DNA from 4 places in the Pseudacidovorax sp. 1753 genome. Region 4 is predicted to be linked to each of the others. Evidence: predicted binding sites of a transcription regulator. Region 4 holds the regulator's gene; each other region holds the start of a gene.
What was found. The regulator FNR, encoded in region 4, switches genes on or off when oxygen is low (the NO sensors DNR and NnrR bind a similar motif). The targets are predictions, from matches to a motif close to TTGATNNNNATCAA.
Positions count from the first base shown of each region.

Region 1 (4,207 bases), on a different contig from region 4:
CAGGCACCGGCGACGCTGGCAGGGCCAGGGACGGGATCATGGGTGCGCAGCCGGCCGCGACGAGTGCGACGAGCAGCAGGGGGGCGATGGGGCGGGGCATGGTCATCCGAGCACGTGGTAGCCACCATCCACGTACAGCGTGCTGCCCGTGATGGCGCGTGCCGCATCGCTGACCAGGAAGGCGGCCAGGGCGCCCACTTCCGCGATGTCCACCAGCCGGCGCAGCGGGGCGCGCCGACGGGCGTCGTCGAGCAGGGCCTCGAAGTTGGGAATGCCCGACGCCGCCCGCGTGGCCAGCGGTCCCGGCGAGATGGCGTTGACGCGGATGCCCTTGGGCCCGAGTTCGGTGGCCAGGTAGCGCGTGCTGCTCTCCAGCGCGGCCTTGACCGGGCCCATCACGCCGTAGTCGGGAATCACCTCCTCGGCGCCCACATAGCTCATCGTGAGCAGGCTGCCGCCGCGGTGCATCAGCGGCTCGGCCAGATGGGCCATGCGCACGAAGGAATGGCAGGAGATGTCCATGGCCCGCGCGAAGCCCTCGCGCGAGCAGTCGGCCACGCGGCCGTGCAGGTCGCTCTTGGGCGCGAAGGCGATGGAATGCAGCACGAAGTCCAGCCGCCCCCACTGGCGGCCGATGGCGGCGAACACGGCTTCGAGCTGGCCGGGCTGCTCCACGTCCAGCGGCAGCGCGATGGAGGCGTGCACCTGCTGGGCCAGCGGCTCGACGAAGGGCTGGGCCTTGTCGTTGAACCAGGTCACGGCCAGCTCGGCCCCGGCGTCATGGAAGGCCTGCGCACAGCCCCAGGCGATGCTGTGCGCGTTGGCAATGCCCACCACCAGGCCCTTGCGGCCGTGAAGGGAGAAGAGATCGGCGTTCATGTCATCGCTCCAGGACGTAGTTGCCAGGGGCATCGGCCAGGCCCGTGCCCATGCGCGGCGGCTTGACGGGTGCGCCAGAGTGGGCGGCCAGCCATTGCTGCCAGGCCGGCCACCACGAGCCCGCATGCGTCGGCGCCGCGGCCAGCCACTCGTCGGGCGCCAGGTAGGGGCCATCGGCCGGCCGGGTGAGCAACCGGTGGCTGCGCCGGCTGTCGGGCGAGGGCGGGTTCACGATGCCGGCGTTGTGGCCGCCGGTGGTGAGGGCGAAGGTGATCTCCGCCGGGCAGAGGAAGTGCAGCTTGTGCACCGAGCGCCAGGGTGCCACATGGTCGGTGACGGTGCCCACCATGAAGGTGGGCAGGCGCAGGCTGCCCAGGCTGACCGGCCGGCCGCCCACCGGAAAGCGCCCCTCGCTCAGGTCGTCGTCCAGGAAGAGCCGGCGCAGGTATTCGGAATGCATGCGCGCGGGCATGCGGGTGGCGTCGGCATTCCAGGCCATCAGCGCATTCATCGGCGCACGGTGGCCCAGCAGGTAGTCGCCCACCATGCGCGACCACAGCATGTCGTAGCTGCGCAGCATGCTGAAGGCGCCGGCCATCTGCTGGGCGGTAAGGTAGCCCTTCTGCCGCATCTGCGCCTCCAGCAGGCTGAGCTGGCTCTCGTCGATGAACAGGCCCAGTTCGCCGGGCTCGGAGAAGTCGGTCTGCGCCGCGAAGTAGGTGGTGCTGGCCAGCCGGTCGTCGCCATCGCGCGCCATGGCCGCCGCGCCGATGGCCAGCAGCGTGCCACCCAGGCAGTAGCCGGCGGCATGCACCTTGCGGCGCGGGCACAGGGCCTGCACCGCGTCGAGCGCTGCATGCAGGCCGAGCTGCAGGTAGTCGTCCATGCCCCGGTCGCGCTCGGCCTCGCCGGGGTTCTTCCAGGAGATGCAGAACACGGTGTGGCCCTGCGACACCAGGTAGCGCACCAGCGATTCCTCGGGCGTGAGGTCGAGGATGTAGTACTTCATGATCCACGCCGGCACCAGCAGCACCGGTTCCGGGTGCACGGTGGGCGTGGCGGGTGCGTACTGGATCAGCTCGATCAGCGCATTGCGCAGCACCACCTTGCCGGGCGTGATGGCCACCTCGTGCCCGACGCGGAACTGCTCGGTGCCGGCCGGGGCAGCGCCGGACGCTTGTCGGCCCGCGTCTTCCATCCAGTTGTGCAGGCCGCGCAGCAGGTTGGCACCGCCTTCGCGCAGCGTGGCCTCGATCACCTCGGGATTGGCCCAGGGCAGGTTGCCGGGCGAGAGCAGGTCCAGCCACTGGCGGGCGCTGAAGGCGACCAGGTCCTCGTGGTGCCGCTCCACGCCGAGCACGCCGTGCGTGGCCGCGTCCCACCATTGCTGGCTGGCCAGGAAGGCCTGCTGCCAGGCCTTGAAGGGCGCGTGCTGCCAGGCCGGCGCGCGAAAGCGCCGGTCGGGCGCGGCGAAGGCGTCGGGTGTGGCCGGCGCCCATTCCCGGGTCAGGGCCTGGGCCTGCTGCACCGCCAACTGGCCCAGCGCCAGTTGCTTGCCCGGGGAGGCCGCCAGGTGCGCGGCCCAGTCGAAGGCGGCCAGCACCCCGGCCATGGGCGACAGCGCACCGGTCAGGCGGGCCACGGTGGCGCGCGCCTGCATGTCGAGGGCGGCGGCCTGGGCATCGGCGGCCGGCACGGGGATTGGAGAAGGGGCGGGCATGGCGGCAGGGCGTGAAGGTGCCCGGCGGGACGGGCGGGAAGCGGTGCGGCGCCGGGGGGCGCCGCCTGGAAAAAACTGTAGGAGCCGGCCGGTCTGCGCCCATTGATCCATGTCAACGGACCGATGTCTAACGACTCATGAGTCGTTAGCGGCGCGAGCCATCCATAATCGCCGCCCGGCGCTGCCGCCACGCCTCTGTCACTTGCCACACCCATGACCGCATCGACCGCCGATCTTCCGCCTCCGACCTTCGCCGAGGGCCTGCCCGGCGGCAGGCCGTCGCGCCAGCGCCTGTCGCCGCCGCTGCGCATGGCGCAGATCCTCGACGCGGCGCTGTCGGTGTTCCACGAAAAGGGCTTCGCGGCCTCGCGCATCGACGACATCGCGCTGCGGGCGGGCCTGTCCAAGGGCGGCGTCTATGCGCACTTCGACAGCAAGGAAGAGATCTTCGAAGCACTGATCGACCGCTCGCTCACCATGCCGGCCGGCCTGGACGAGGCGGCACTCGCGCCGGGGCAGATGGTCACCGTCGACCTGCTGGTGGAGCGCGTGATCGACCCGGTGTACCGCCTCCTAGCGCGGCCCGAGACGGCCATGACGCTGCGCCTGGTGGTGGCCGATGGCCGCCAGGTGCAGGCGCTGGTGGAGCGCTGGCAGCGCGCCGTGCTCGACCCCTTCGCCTCCGCCGTCGAGCGCCTGGTGCGCCGCGCCGTGCGCCAGGGCAGCCTGGGTCAGGGCGTGCTTACGGCCTCGCCCTGGCTGCTGATGGCGCCCATCGCGCAGGTCGTGCTGTGGCAGCTGATGCACGGACAGGGCGGGGGCGCACCCGTCACGCTGGAGCAGCAGCGGCGCAGCCACATCGCCCTTCTGCGTGAGGCGCTGTCGCCATGAGGCGACTGTTGATCGGCATGGGCCGGGGCCTGCTCGTGCTGGTGTTGCTGGGCACGGGCCTGTGGGCGGCGCTGGCGCTGTACTACCGGCTGCCGCTGCCCGAAGGCGGGCGCATCGCGGCCGCGGCGGCCTGGGGCCTGGCCGCGCTCGGGGTCATCGGGCGGCCGTGGCGGCCCTTCCATGGCCGTGCGCTGGCCGCCTATGTCCTCGCCTTCGCGCTGCTGCTGGTGTGGTGGGGCCGCATCGCGCCTTCGGACACGCGCGACTGGGCCGACGATGTGGCCCGGCACATCGAGCCCTCGGTGGCCGGCTCCATCGTCACCTTGCGCAACGTGCGCAACTTCGAGTGGCGCAGCGACGACGACTACACCGTGCGCTGGGAGACGCGGCAGTACGACCTCGACCGCCTGCGAAGCGTGGACATGGCCCTGTCGTACTGGATGGGTCCGGCCATCGCGCACACGCTGGTCTCCTTCGGCTTCGACGACGGGCAGGGCGGCACGCGCTACCTCGTGTACTCGGTCGAGATCCGCAAGGAGCGCGGCGAATCCTTCTCGGCCGTGGCCGGCTTCTTCAAGCAGTTCGAACTGGCCCTGGTGGCCGCCGACGAGCGGGACGTGCTGCGCGTGCGCACCAATGTGCGCGGCGAGGATGTCTACCTCTATCGCGTCGCCATGCCGCCCGAGGCCATGCGCTCGCTCTTCCTGGCGTACCTGG
Region 1 is NZ_JBEPKY010000034.1:33,438-37,644, reverse strand. It holds gene ABIC63_RS28500 (efflux transporter outer membrane subunit) at 1-106, opposite strand, end outside; gene fabI (enoyl-ACP reductase FabI) at 103-879, opposite strand; gene ABIC63_RS28490 (PHA/PHB synthase family protein) at 881-2,599, opposite strand; gene ABIC63_RS28485 (TetR/AcrR family transcriptional regulator) at 2,813-3,490, shown strand; gene ABIC63_RS28480 (Lnb N-terminal periplasmic domain-containing protein) at 3,487-4,207, shown strand, end outside.
Region 1: ABIC63_RS28490 (PHA/PHB synthase family protein) is a predicted target of FNR. The motif match lies at 2,702-2,715, and genes of this name have one in related genera.

Region 2 (4,207 bases), on a different contig from region 4:
GACGAGAAGCCGCCGAAGCCACCACTGCTGCCGCGCGAGCCACCGCCTGCGCCGCTGCCGCCGAACTGCCCGAAGCCGGACTGCTTGGGCGTGAGCCACTTGAGCGCCTCTTCCGGCAACTCGTCGAAGAAGCGGCTGCGCAGGTTGTAGCGGGTCTGGCCGTGCAGCAGCCGGGTCTGCGAATGGCTGAGGTACAGCCGGCGCCGCGCGCGCGTGATGGCCACGTACATCAGGCGACGCTCCTCTTCCAGGCCCTCGAAATCGCTCAGCGAGTTCTCGTGCGGGAACAGGCCCTCTTCCATGCCGGTGATGAACACGCAGTCGAATTCCAGGCCCTTGGCCGCATGCACCGTCATCAACTGCACGGCGTCCTGGCCGGCCTGGGCCTGGTTGTCACCCGACTCCAGCGCGGCGTGCGTGAGGAAGGCGGCCAGCGGGCTCAGCGTCTCGCCCGTGTCGGCGTCGGGCGCCAGCGGATCGTCCAGGACCGGCAGGTTGGGGTCCAGGCCCTGGCTGACGACGCTCTGGCGCAGTTCGTCGACCGGCAGGGCCACGGCATCGCGGCCGAAACCCTCCTGCGTGACGAAGGCCTCGGCGGCATTGACCAGTTCCTCCAGGTTCTCCAGCCGGTCCTCGCCCTCACGGTCGGCCTTGTAGTGCTCGACCAGGCCGCTGGCATCCAGCACCACCTCGACGATCTCCTTGAGCGACAGGCCCTGCGTCTGCTCGCGCATGACGTCGACCTTGGCCACGAAGGCGCCCAGGTTGGCGCCCGCCTTGCCCGGCAGGCCTTCCACGCCCTTGGCCAGCGACACGCCGCGGCTGCGCGCCGCGTCCTGCAATTGCTCGATGCTGCGCGCGCCGATGCCGCGGGGCGGAAAGTTCACGACCCGCAGAAAGCTCGTGTCATCGTCCGCGTTCTCCAGCAGGCGCAGGTAGGCCAGCACATGCTTGATCTCCGCCCGCTCGAAGAAGCGCAGGCCGCCGTACACGCGGTAGGGCATCCCTGCGTTGAACAGCGCCGTCTCGATCACCCGGCTCTGCGCATTGCTGCGGTAGAGCACGGCGATCTCCTTGCGTTCGACATCGTCGCGCACCAGCTGGCGCATCTCCTCGACCATCCACTGGGCCTCGGCGAAGTCGCTGGATGCCTCGTAGACGCGCACGGGCTCGCCGGGGCCCTGGTCGGTGCGCAGGTTCTTGCCCAGGCGCTTCTTGTTGTGGCTGATGAGGGCGTTGGCCGAGTCCAGGATGTTGCTGAAGCTGCGGTAGTTGCGCTCCAGCTTGATCTGGTGCTGCACGTCGAACTCGCGCACGAAGTCGCTCATGTTGCCCACGCGCGCGCCGCGGAAGGCATAGATGCTCTGGTCGTCGTCGCCCACGGCCAGCACGCTGTTGCCGCCCGAGGTGAAGTGGCCCAGCGCATCGGTGTGGCCGGCCAGCATCTTGATCCAGGCGTACTGCAGGCGGTTGGTGTCCTGGAACTCGTCGATCAGGATGTGGCGAAAGCGCCGCTGGTAGTGCTCGCGGACGGCATCGTTGTCGCGCAGCAGCTCGTAGCTGCGCAGCATCAGCTCGCCGAAGTCGACCACACCTTCGCGCTGGCACTGCTCTTCGTACAGCGCATACAGCTCGATCTTCTTGCGGTCGTCCTCGCCGCGGGCCTGCATGTCGCCGGGGCGCAGGCCGTCTTCCTTGGCACCGGCGATGAACCACTGCGTCTGCTTGGCCGGAAAGCGTTCGTCGTCGACGTTGAACTGCTTCATCAGCCGCTTGATGGCCGAGAGCTGGTCCTGCGTATCCAGGATCTGGAAGCTCTGCGGCAGGTTGGCCAGCTTCCAGTGCGCACGCAGGAAGCGGTTGCACAGGCCGTGGAAGGTGCCGATCCACATGCCGCGCACATTGACGGGCAGCAGCGCCGTCAGGCGCGTCATCATCTCCTTAGCGGCCTTGTTGGTGAAGGTGACGGCCAGCACGCCGCCGGGCGAGACCTGGCCGGTGGAGATCAGCCAGGCGATGCGCGTGGTGAGCACGCGCGTCTTGCCGGAGCCTGCGCCCGCCAGGATGAGCGAATGCCCCTCGGGCACCGTGACGGCCGCGCGCTGCTCGTCGTTGAGGTTGGCAAGAAGGGGGGAGTCGGCCGCCGTCGGCTCGGCGTGGGGGCCAGGAAAGGACATCCCCCGATTGTAGGAAGCGGGGCCTGCGCCGGCCCCGCGCAGGGCTGCTTACTTGGCCAGCGCGAAGCTGCCCTTCATGACGCCGGAATGACCCGGGAAGGAGCAGAAGAAGGTGTAGCTCTCACCCACCTTGAGCTTGCTCACGTCCACGGCCACCGAGTCGCTCTCGCCACCGCCCACGACCTTGGTGTGGGCGATCACGCGGGCGTCGCCGGGCTTGACGTACTGCTTGTCCAGGCCGGCCGCGATGCCGTCGTTGGCCACGGCCTGCACGTCGGCGGTCTTGGCCAGCACCCAGTTGTGGCCCATTGCGGCCTTGGGCATCTTGCCGGCATGCTTGAGTTGCACGGTGAAGCTCTTGCAGGCCTTGGGCACTTCGATGCTGCTCTTGTTGAATTGCATGGCGTCGTTGCCTTCGATCTGCACACTGCAATCGGCGGCATAAAGGGGCGTGGAGACAGCGGCCAGCAGGGCTGCGGCAACGATGAAGCGGGACGACATGGAGAGTCTTTCGGGATGCGGTTGAAGTCGGGATGCGGCCGCGCCTTCGCGAACCGCAGAGGCATTGTGCGAAGCGCACCACAGCATCCGCATGACATGGATCAAGCAACCGGCAGTGGCCTTCGCATGGCCCCGCCGGCTTGCGCCGCGTCAACACCGGCCCCGAATCCCTTGCAGACACTGACCTGGCATTCACAACCAGAGCACAGCGTATGTCCAGACTGTTCGCCCTCCGGGGCACCACCCTCCTCCTTGCCGCGCTGCTGAGCGGCGGCGCCTTTGCCCAGAGCACCCCGACGCCCGAAGGCAACTGGCTCGTGCGTGCACGTGCCGTGCGGCTCGACCCGGCCAACAAGTCCAGCGCCATCCCCTCGCTGCTCGTGCCGGCCGACGCCATCCACGTCAACGACAAGACCATCCCCGAGCTGGACGTGACCTACTTCTTCACGCCCAACATCGCCGCCGAGCTGGTGCTCACCGTGCCGCAGAAGCAGCGCGTGACCGTCCAGCAGAGCGCCCTGGGCGGCCCCGTGGACATCGGCAGCTTCAAGCACCTGCCGCCCACGCTGATGCTGCAGTACCACTTCCTGCCCGAGGGCACCTTCCGCCCCTACGCGGGCGTGGGCCTCAACTACACCCGCATCAGCTCGGTGAACCTGGCCGTGCCGACCGTGGGCAGCCTGTCGCTCGACAAGAGCAGCGTCGGCCTGGCGCTGGGTGCGGGCGTGGACATCAAGATCGCGCCGCAGTGGTTCCTGAACTTCGACGTGAAGAAGGTGAAGATCGACTCCGACGTCCGTCTGGGCTGGCAGACCGTCTCGAAGGTCAAGATCGACCCCTGGCTGGTGGGCGTGGGCATCGGCTACCGCTTCTGAACCCGCCCCGCCGCAACGCCTCACAACCTTGCCTCTATAGAGGCTATACGCAAACCCATAGGCCGCCCTTTGCGGGGCGCGCCTACACTCAATCACCGGGCCCAAGTTTCTTGCGCCCGGTTTTTTTGTGCCCTGCTTTTCCTGCAATGGCGGCACAGGAGGACCGGCCAGGCCAAGCGCTCATCTTTTCGTTCACCCACGATTCCCGGAGCCTGGACTGCCATGCAAATCTTCGACTACGACAACGTTCTGCTCTTGCCGCGCAAGTGCCGCGTGGAGAGCCGCGCGGAATGCGACACCACCGTGCAACTCGGCAGCCGCCGCTTCCAGCTGCCGGTGGTGCCCGCCAACATGAAGACGGTCATCGACGAGGCACGCTGCCTGTGGCTCGCACAGAACGGCTACTTCTACGTGATGCACCGCTTCGACCTCGACAACCTGGCCTTCACGCGCCGGATGAAGTTGCAGGGTGCCTTCGCCTCGATCTCGCTGGGCGTCAAGGACGCCGACTACCGCACCGTGGACGCCATGGCCGCCGAGGGCCTGGTGCCCGACTACGTGACCATCGATATCGCCCACGGTCATGCCGACAGCGTGCAGCGCATGATCGGCCACCTCAAGCAGAAGCTGCCGCAGACCTTCGTGATCGCCGGC
Region 2 is NZ_JBEPKY010000015.1:21,814-26,020, reverse strand. It holds gene ABIC63_RS19020 (UvrD-helicase domain-containing protein) at 1-2,177, opposite strand, end outside; gene azu (azurin) at 2,226-2,678, opposite strand; gene ABIC63_RS19010 (OmpW/AlkL family protein) at 2,891-3,553, shown strand; gene ABIC63_RS19005 (GMP reductase) at 3,776-4,207, shown strand, end outside.
Region 2: azu (azurin) is a predicted target of FNR. The motif match lies at 2,770-2,783, and genes of this name have one in related genera.

Region 3 (4,207 bases), on a different contig from region 4:
GCCCGGCGCTCGCCGCCGCGGCCCACCGGCACCAGCTGGCCGGCCTCGGCCGCGAGCTGCTTGAGCCGCTCCCAGCGCCACAGGTGCGGCGCCGCCTTGCTGCGCGGATGCGGCGGCATCAGGCTGCCGATCTGCGTCCACAGCGGCACCAGCAGCTCTTCCTCGAAGCCGTGGTAGAGCTGGCTCAGGGCGGGCGTGGGCTCGGGCTGGCCGGGCGCGGCCACGGCCTGCAGCCGCACGGGGGAGGGAAGGGTGTCGATCACGGCAGCCATATGAAGCGTCTCCTGGTGGGGGCACCCTCTCCCGCTGGGAGAGGGCGGGGGTGAGGGCCCGCGGCGATGGTGCAGCTGCAGCGCGTGAGAGGTCCGCGGCCCCTCACCCAGCCTCTCCCCAAAGGGGAGAGGAGCGGGGGCCATGCGCATGCTGCAGTCGCGCCGGCCGCCATCATGCCGCGGGGCCGATGGCCAGGGCGATCTCGCCCACGCCCTGCACGTGGCCCGTGATGCGGTCGCCGCTCTGGACCGGACCCACACCTTCGGGCGTGCCGGTGTAGATCAGGTCGCCGGGCTGCAGGTGGTAGTACTTCGACAGGTCTTCGATCAGCTCGGGGATGTTCCAGATCAGCTTGTCGAGGTCGGACTTCTGCTTGGTCTCGCCGTTGACCTGCAGCGCGATCTCGCCCTGCGACAGCACGGTACCGGCCATGGGCACGACCTCGGAGCAGACGGAGGACTGCTCCACATCCTTGCCCAGGTCCCAGGGCCGGCCCTTGTCGCGGGCCACCAGCTGCAGGTCGCGGCGGGTCATGTCCAGGCCGCAGGCATAGCCGTAGACAAGGCGGCCGGCGTCTTCGCGTGCCACGCGGAAGCCCGCGGCGCCGATGACCACCACCAGCTCCATCTCGAAGTGGAAGTTCTGCGTGCCGGGCGGGTAGGCCACGGTGGCGCCGGATTCGACCAGCGTGGAAGGCGCCTTGGTGAAGTAGAAGGGCTGCTCCACCGACTTGTCGACGGGGCGGCCCATCTCCACCGCATGGGCGTGGTAGTTGCGGCCGACGAAGAAGAGGCGGTTCACCGGCAGGCGTCGGCTGTCGCCACGCACGGGCAGGGAGGCGACGGGGGGTGGGGTCCAGAGGTAGTCGGTCATGGCGTGAGGGGATGACAGGATGGGTCGGGGTCGGCGCTTCGACAGGCTCAGCGCGAACGGTTGGGGGTGATTGAGCGCCAACGGGCAGGGTGATGTTTCGATGAATGTGATGCGAACGAGGCGGGCGGCAGGGTGTCAGCCGGTGGCCAAGCAGTTGCCTTCGGTCCATCCGTACAGCCACTCCATCGCGTCATAGAAGCGCTCCGGCGTGCGGCCCTTCCACAGGTCGTTGCGCACCAGGCGCTCCACACCCTTGGCGTGGAAGATGCGCCCCATCTCGCGCGCCGACAGCACCACGCGGGCCGTGCGCGCCACGCGAGAGCGCTGGTAGAGCGCCAAGGCCTTGTCCCACTGGTTGTCGTGCACGCGCAGGGCCTCGCCCAGCGTCACGGCGTCTTCCATGGCCATGCAGGCGCCCTGGGCCAGGTACTGCAGCGTGGGATGGGCGGCGTCGCCCAGCAGCGCTGCCCGACCGAAGACCCACTGCCCGATGGGCTCGCGGTCCGCGGTGGCCCAGCGCTTCCAGTCCTTGGGCAGGTCGATCAGCTGGCGGGCGCGGGCGCAGATGCCCTCGAAGTAGCTCTGCACCTCTTCGCGGCTGCCCTCGCGCACGCTCCACTCCTCCTGCTCGCGGCTGTGGAAGGTGACGACCACGTTGTACTGCTCGCCGCCGCGCAGCGGGTAGTGCACCAGGTGGCAGTTGGGCCCCACCCAGATGCTGGCGGCATTCCATTGCAGGTCGGGCGGAAAGTCGGCGCGGTCCACCACGGCGCGGTAGACCACGTGGCCCGACACGCGCGCGTCGTCGCCCACATATTGCCGCCGCACCGCCGACTTCACGCCGTCCGCGCCGATCAGCGCGCAGCCACGGAAGCTGCGGCCATCGCTGCTGACCACGGTCACGCCCTCATCGTCCTGCGCAATGCGCTGCACCTGCGTGGCGGTGGCGATCTCCACCCGGCCGGTGGCATGGGCGCCTTCGAGCAGCGAGCCGTGCACGTCGGCGCGGTGGATCACGGCATAGGGGTTGCCGAAGCGCTGCCGGAAGGCCTCGCCGGTGGGGATGCGGCCCACCAGCGTCTCGTCCAGCGCGTCGTGCATCACCATCTCGTCGGTGTAGACGGCGCGGGCGCGGGCGATCTCGCCAATGCCCAGCGCGTCGAAGGCCGCGAAGGCATTGGGCCCCAGCTGGATGCCGGCACCGATCTCGCCCAGCTGCGCGGCCTGCTCCAGCACCATCACGTCGAAGCCACGGCGCACGAGGGCCAGCGCGGCGGCGATGCCGCCGATGCCGCCACCGGCCACCAGCACCGGCAGGGGGGAGGAAGAAGTGGATGCGCGTGGGGATGCTGCGAGTGATGCCATGCCTGTCTCCGGCTGTTCTGCATTGATGCCTGTCAATGGCGTGGATTGTTCGCAGGCCCCACTATTGCCTCAAGCACTGTGGCTGATACTCGGCATCGCGTTTTTCGATAGTGGGGTGCGCGCATGTCCAAGCTGGACCTGGAATGGCTCAGGGTGTTCGACGAGGTCTGGCAGACCGCCAGCGTCTCCAAGGCGGCCGAGCGCCTGGGCATGGCGCAGGCGGCGGCCAGCACGGCGCTCAACAAGCTGCGCGCGCATTTCGACGACCGCCTGTTCGAGCGCACGGCGCTGGGCATGCAGCCCACGCCGCATGCGCAGAAGATCCAGCCCGCCCTGCGCGAGGCGCTGGCGCAGATCGAGCGGGCCCGCGCCAGCCGCGAGGCCTTCGACCCGGCCACGGCGCAGCGGCGCTTCCGCATCTGCCTCACGGACATCAGCGAGGTGGTGCTGCTGCCGCGCCTGCTGGACCACCTGGGCCGCGAGGCCCCGGGCGTGCAGGTGGAGACCGAGATCGTCTCGGCCGCCAGCGCGCGCCGGCTGGAGGATGGCGAGGTCGACCTGGCCGTGGGCTTCATGCCGCAGCTGGAGGCCGGCTTCTACGGCCAGACGCTGTTCCGCCAGAACTTCGTCTGCCTGGTCGCGAAAGACCACCCGCGCATTGGCGCGCGGCTCACGCGCAAGGGCTTCGCCGCCGAGTCGCACGCCCTGATCGCCTCCTCGGGCACCGGCCATGCCATCGTCGACAAGACCATCGCCCGCGCCGGCATCGAGCGCAAGGTGGCGGTGCGGCTGTCCAGCTTCCTGGGCGTGGCGCGCATCGTGGCGCAGACCGAACTGGTGGTGATCGTGCCGCGCGTGCTGGGCCAGATCCTGGCCACGCAGGAGCCGGTGCGCATCATCGAGCCGCCCTTCGCGCTGCCGGCCTATGCGGTCAAGCAGCACTGGCATGCGCGCTTCCATGCCGACGATGGCAACGCCTGGCTGCGGCGGACGATGGCGCAGCTGTTCGGCGGCGGCGCGGCGCCCGGATAATCCGCCGCTCCCACCCCACTGTCACTTGCGAGACTCGCCGCCATGTCCTCCATCGTCCTGCGCTTCCTGGCCGAACCCAGCACCGTCAACTTCGGCGGCAAGGTCCACGGCGGCACCGTCATGAAGTGGATCGACGAGGCCGGCTATGCCTGCGCCACCGGCTGGTCGCACAACTACTGCGTCACCGTGTTCATCGGCAGCATCCGCTTCCACCGTCCGATCATGATCGGCGACCTGGTCGAGGTGGAGGCCCGCATGGCCTACACCGGCACCACCAGCATGAACATCTCGGTCGAGGTGCGCAGCGGCGACTTGAAGGGCGGCAAGATGGTCCGAACCACCGAATGCCTGATCGTCTTCGTGGCGGTCGATTCGCACGGCCGGCCGCTGCCCGTGGACGCCTACAAACCCCAGACCCCCGGCGAGATCGCCCTGGCCGAGCGCGCCCGCGCCCACCTGGACGCCGCCCGCAAGGTGGCCGATGCGCCGCCGCCCAGCCTGAGCGGCGCGGCGGATTGAGCGACCGCCAGGGTCGCGGCGCGTCGACTCACCCCTGCCCGCTCGGGCTGAGCTCGTCGAAGCCGGGCTTGGCTTCCAGGTCCTAGGGTTTTCCCGAAACCCCGCGTCCGGCGCGCCGGACGCGCTCGCCGCATGCAGTCCGGCA
Region 3 is NZ_JBEPKY010000013.1:68,423-72,629, forward strand. It holds gene ABIC63_RS17300 (cupin domain-containing protein) at 1-272, opposite strand, end outside; gene ABIC63_RS17305 (fumarylacetoacetate hydrolase family protein) at 445-1,146, opposite strand; gene ABIC63_RS17310 (3-hydroxybenzoate 6-monooxygenase) at 1,282-2,511, opposite strand; gene ABIC63_RS17315 (LysR family transcriptional regulator) at 2,635-3,543, shown strand; gene ABIC63_RS17320 (acyl-CoA thioesterase) at 3,586-4,062, shown strand.
Region 3: ABIC63_RS17310 (3-hydroxybenzoate 6-monooxygenase) is a predicted target of FNR. The motif match lies at 2,534-2,547, and genes of this name have one in related genera.

Region 4 (4,207 bases):
ACTTCACGCCGGTGCGCGAGCTGGGCCTGGCCTTCCTGCAGACGCAGATGGGCTCCTGGGAGGTGTTCTGGGTCTTCTTCTATGCCTTCGCCACCTACGGCAACGCCGGCTTCATGCGCGAGCAGGTGTGCAAGTACATGTGCCCCTATGCGCGCTTCCAGAGCGCCATGTTCGACCGCGACACGCTGATCGTCACCTACGACCCTGGCCGCGGCGAGCCGCGGGCGCCGCGGGGTCGCAGCGTGGACTACAAGGCCCGCGGCCTGGGCGAGTGCATCGACTGCGACCTGTGCGTGCAGGTCTGCCCCACGGGCATCGACATCCGCCAGGGCCTGCAGTACGAATGCATCGGTTGCGGCCAGTGCGTGGACGCCTGCAACACCGTGATGGAGAAGATGAACTACCCGAAGGGCCTCATCCGCTACGACACGGTCAACGGCATGGCCGGCCACTGGAGCCGCGCGCAGCTGTGGCGCCGCGTGCTGCGGCCGCGCGTGCTCATCTACGCCTCGGTGCTCATGCTGCTGGTGGTGGGCATGCTGGTGAGCCTGGTGGCCCGCACGCCATTGAAGGTAGACGTGGTGCGCGACCGCGCCTCGCTGGCCCGCATCGCCGAAGGTGGCCGGCTGGAGAACGTCTACCGCCTGCAGATCATGAATGCCACCGAGCGGCCGCAGAAGTACCGGCTCGCGGCACAGGGGCTGGAGGGCATCGCCGTCTCGCCCGACACGCCGGTGGAGGTCGGTCCGGCCGAGGCCCGCTGGGTGGCCGTGCGGCTGAGCATTCCCTACGGCAGTGCCGCCCCCGGTTCGCACAGCGTGCGCATCGAGGTGGGCGAGGAGGGCGGCGGCGCCCATGTGGCCGAGAAGGCCGCCTTCCTGGTGCCGCGCTGACTGCCCGACGCATCGACTTCGCATCCATCACGACGAGGACCCCATGACGAACCCGACGACGCTTGCTTCCGCCTCCCTGGTCGAGCCCTCCAGCGGTCCCTGGTGGCGCCATCCGCTGATGTGGATGGTGGTGGGCGGTCCGGCGATGGTGGTGGTGGCCGGCTTTGCCACGCTGTGGCTGGCGGTGCACAGCCCCGATCCGGTGATCGAGGCGGACTACTACCGCCGGGGCATCGAGATCAACCGCACCCTGGAGGCCCAGCGTGCGCTGACGCCGGCGCAGCAGGCCCGCAACCACGTCACCACGCCCGCACGGAACCTGCCTCCCGCGCAGCCTTGACATGGCGCGTCGCTCACCGGCACGGCCTTCCGCGGCCAAACATGCCCCGCTGCGGCGGGGTCGTCGGCGCCCCGCAACCCAGAAGACGGAGACCTCCCGCATGCTGCGCCAGCCCCACTGCCTGATGGCCATCGCCTGGCCGGCCTTCCTGGCCGCCTGCCTGATGGAGTTCCTGGTCTTCGGCTTCGTCGATCCGGCGGAATTGCGCTGGTTCGGCCATGTGCTGGAGATGCCGCGGCAGGCCATCTACGCGCTGGGCTTTTTCGGCTTCTGGGTCGTGACCATGGTGTGCAGCGCGACCACGGCACTGCTGATGCGCACGCCGGCCCAGGTCAATGCGCAGCCGGGGCCGGGCGGGCCGGCCTGAAGATCCCAGCAATGAAAAAGGGACGCCGTGGCGTCCCTCTCGTCTGCCGATGCGGCGGTCGACTTGCGCGAGCCGGCCGCCGTTCGCGCCTCAGGCGCAGACCGTGGGGTTCACCATCCGCCGTAGCGCCTCCGCATCGAGGATGCGCACATGCCGCTGGTTCACCTCCACGATGCCGTCGTCGACGAACTTGGACAGGGTGCGGCTCACCGTCTCGAGCTTGAGGCCCAGGTAGCTGCCGATTTCCTCGCGGGTCATGCGCAGCACCAGCTCGGAGGCCGAGAAGCCGCGCGCATGCAGGCGCTGCACCAGGTTCAGCAGGAAGGCGGCCAGGCGCTCCTCGGCGCGCATGCTGCCCAGCAGCAGCATCACGCCGTGCTCGCGCACGATCTCGCGGCTCATGATCTGGTGCACATGGCGCTGCAGCGCCGACACCTCGCGCGACAGTTCCTCGATGCGGTCGAAGGGCATCACGCAGACCTCGGAATCCTCCAGCGCCACGGCGTCGCAGCTGTGGCGGTCGTTGACGATGCCGTCCAGGCCGATGATCTCGCCGGCCATCTGGAAGCCGGTGACCTGGTCGCGGCCGTCCTCCGAGGTGATGCGGGTCTTGAACACGCCGGTGCGGATGGCGTAGAGCGAGACGAACTGCTCGCCGTTGTGGAACAGCAGTTCCTTGCGGCGCACCTTGCGGCGCGTGGCGACCAGCGAATCCAGTCGCTGCAGTTCCTCCGGCGACAGGCCCACGGGCATGCACAACTCGCGCAGGTTGCAGTTGGAACAAGCGACTTTGATGGATTCTGGGGTCATGGTGTGTCCGACTCTGTAGGGTGGGGGACGGCCCGACGCCTCGCTCGTGGGGTCTGTGGCGTCCGAAAGCTCCCGTGTCAGTCATTCTCCGACAGCGATCAACTTTCTGTTTGATGTGGATCAAGCGCCGATCATGGCTTCGAACGCACATTAGAGGCAACAACCCTGGCGCTGCTGTGCCCTCCTGCTGCGATGAGTTCCCTGCCCATCCCGTCCTCCTGCGCGGCCGAGCCCGCGGTGCTGTCGACGTCGCTGCTGCGCCGTTTCGACGTGCCGGGCCCGCGCTACACCTCCTACCCGACCGCCGACCGCTTCGTGGAGGCCTTCGGCCCCGCTGAGTATGCCCAGGCCCTGGTCCAGCGCCGCGAAGCGGCCGGCGCCCGTGCGCTGCCGCTGTCGCTGTACGTGCACATCCCGTTCTGCGAGTCGCTCTGCTACTACTGCGCCTGCAACAAGATCATCACGCGCCACCACGAGCGCGCAGCCGAATACCTGCAGGACCTGTTGTGCGAGCTGCGGCTGCAGGTGGCCGAACTCGGCCGGGGCGAGCCGGTGAGCCAGCTGCACCTGGGTGGGGGCACGCCCACCTTCTTCAGCGACGAGGAGCTGTCCACCCTGATGACGGCGCTGCGCGAGTCCTTCGACTTCCTGCCCGGCGCCGAATGCTCCATCGAGGTCGACCCGCGCACGGTCGATGAGGCCCGGCTTGCGCACCTGGCGGCGCTGGGCTTCAACCGCCTGAGCTTCGGCATCCAGGACTTCGATGCGCAGGTGCAGAAGGCGGTGCACCGCATCCAGCCCGCGTCCGAGGTCTTCGCGCTGATGGCAGCGGCACGACGGCTGGGTTTCACCTCGATCAACGCTGACCTGATCTACGGTCTGCCGCGGCAGAACAGCACGTCCTTCGAGCGCACGCTGGCGCAGGTGGTGGAGCTGCGGCCCGACCGCATCGCCCTGTACGCCTACGCCCATCTGCCCGAGCGCTTCAAGCCGCAGCGCCGCATCCTGTCGCAGGAGCTGCCCGACGGCCCCACCAAGATCGACATGCTCTCGCGCGCCATCGGCGTGTTCGGCGAGGCGGGCTACGTCTACATCGGCATGGACCACTTCGCGGTGCCGGAGGACGCCCTGGCCGTGGCAAAGCGCCAGGGCCGGCTGCACCGCAACTTCCAGGGCTACAGCACCCAGCCCGACTGCGACATCATCGGCCTGGGCGTCTCGGCCATCGGCCGCGTCGGTGCCAGCTACAGCCAGAACGCCAAGACGCTGGAGGACTACCGCGACCGCCTGCAGCAGGGCCAACTGCCCGTGGTGCGCGGCCTGGCCCTGGGCCGCGACGACGTGGTGCGCCGCGCGGTCATCATGGCCATCATGTGCCAGGGCCGCATCGACTTCGAGGCCATGGGCGCCGCCAATCTGGTGGACTTCCGCCAGTACTTCGCGGCCGAGCTGCAGGCGTTGCAGCCCCTGGCGGAGCAGGGGCTGGTGCGCCTGGATGCGCGCGAACTCGAGGTCACGCCGGCCGGCTGGTACGTGGTGCGCGCCATCGCCATGGTGTTCGACCGCTACCTGCAGGCCGACCGGGCACGCACGCGCTTCTCGCGCATCATCTGACGCGGGTGATGGACGCCTCCGGTGCGCTCGCGGTGTCGGCCCTGTTGCTGGGCCTGACGGGCGCGCCCCACTGCGCCGTCATGTGCGGGCCGGCCTGCGCTGCGCTCGTGCCGCCGCGTCCCTTGCAGCGCGAGGCTGTGCCGCTGGTGCGCGTGGATGCCTCCGGGCCAGGCCTTGCTGCGG
Region 4 is NZ_JBEPKY010000003.1:62,532-66,738, forward strand. It holds gene ccoG (cytochrome c oxidase accessory protein CcoG) at 1-893, shown strand, start outside; gene ABIC63_RS04570 (FixH family protein) at 937-1,233, shown strand; gene ABIC63_RS04575 (hypothetical protein) at 1,334-1,600, shown strand; gene fnr (fumarate/nitrate reduction transcriptional regulator Fnr) at 1,691-2,410, opposite strand; gene hemN (oxygen-independent coproporphyrinogen III oxidase) at 2,603-4,024, shown strand; gene ABIC63_RS04590 (sulfite exporter TauE/SafE family protein) at 4,033-4,207, shown strand, end outside.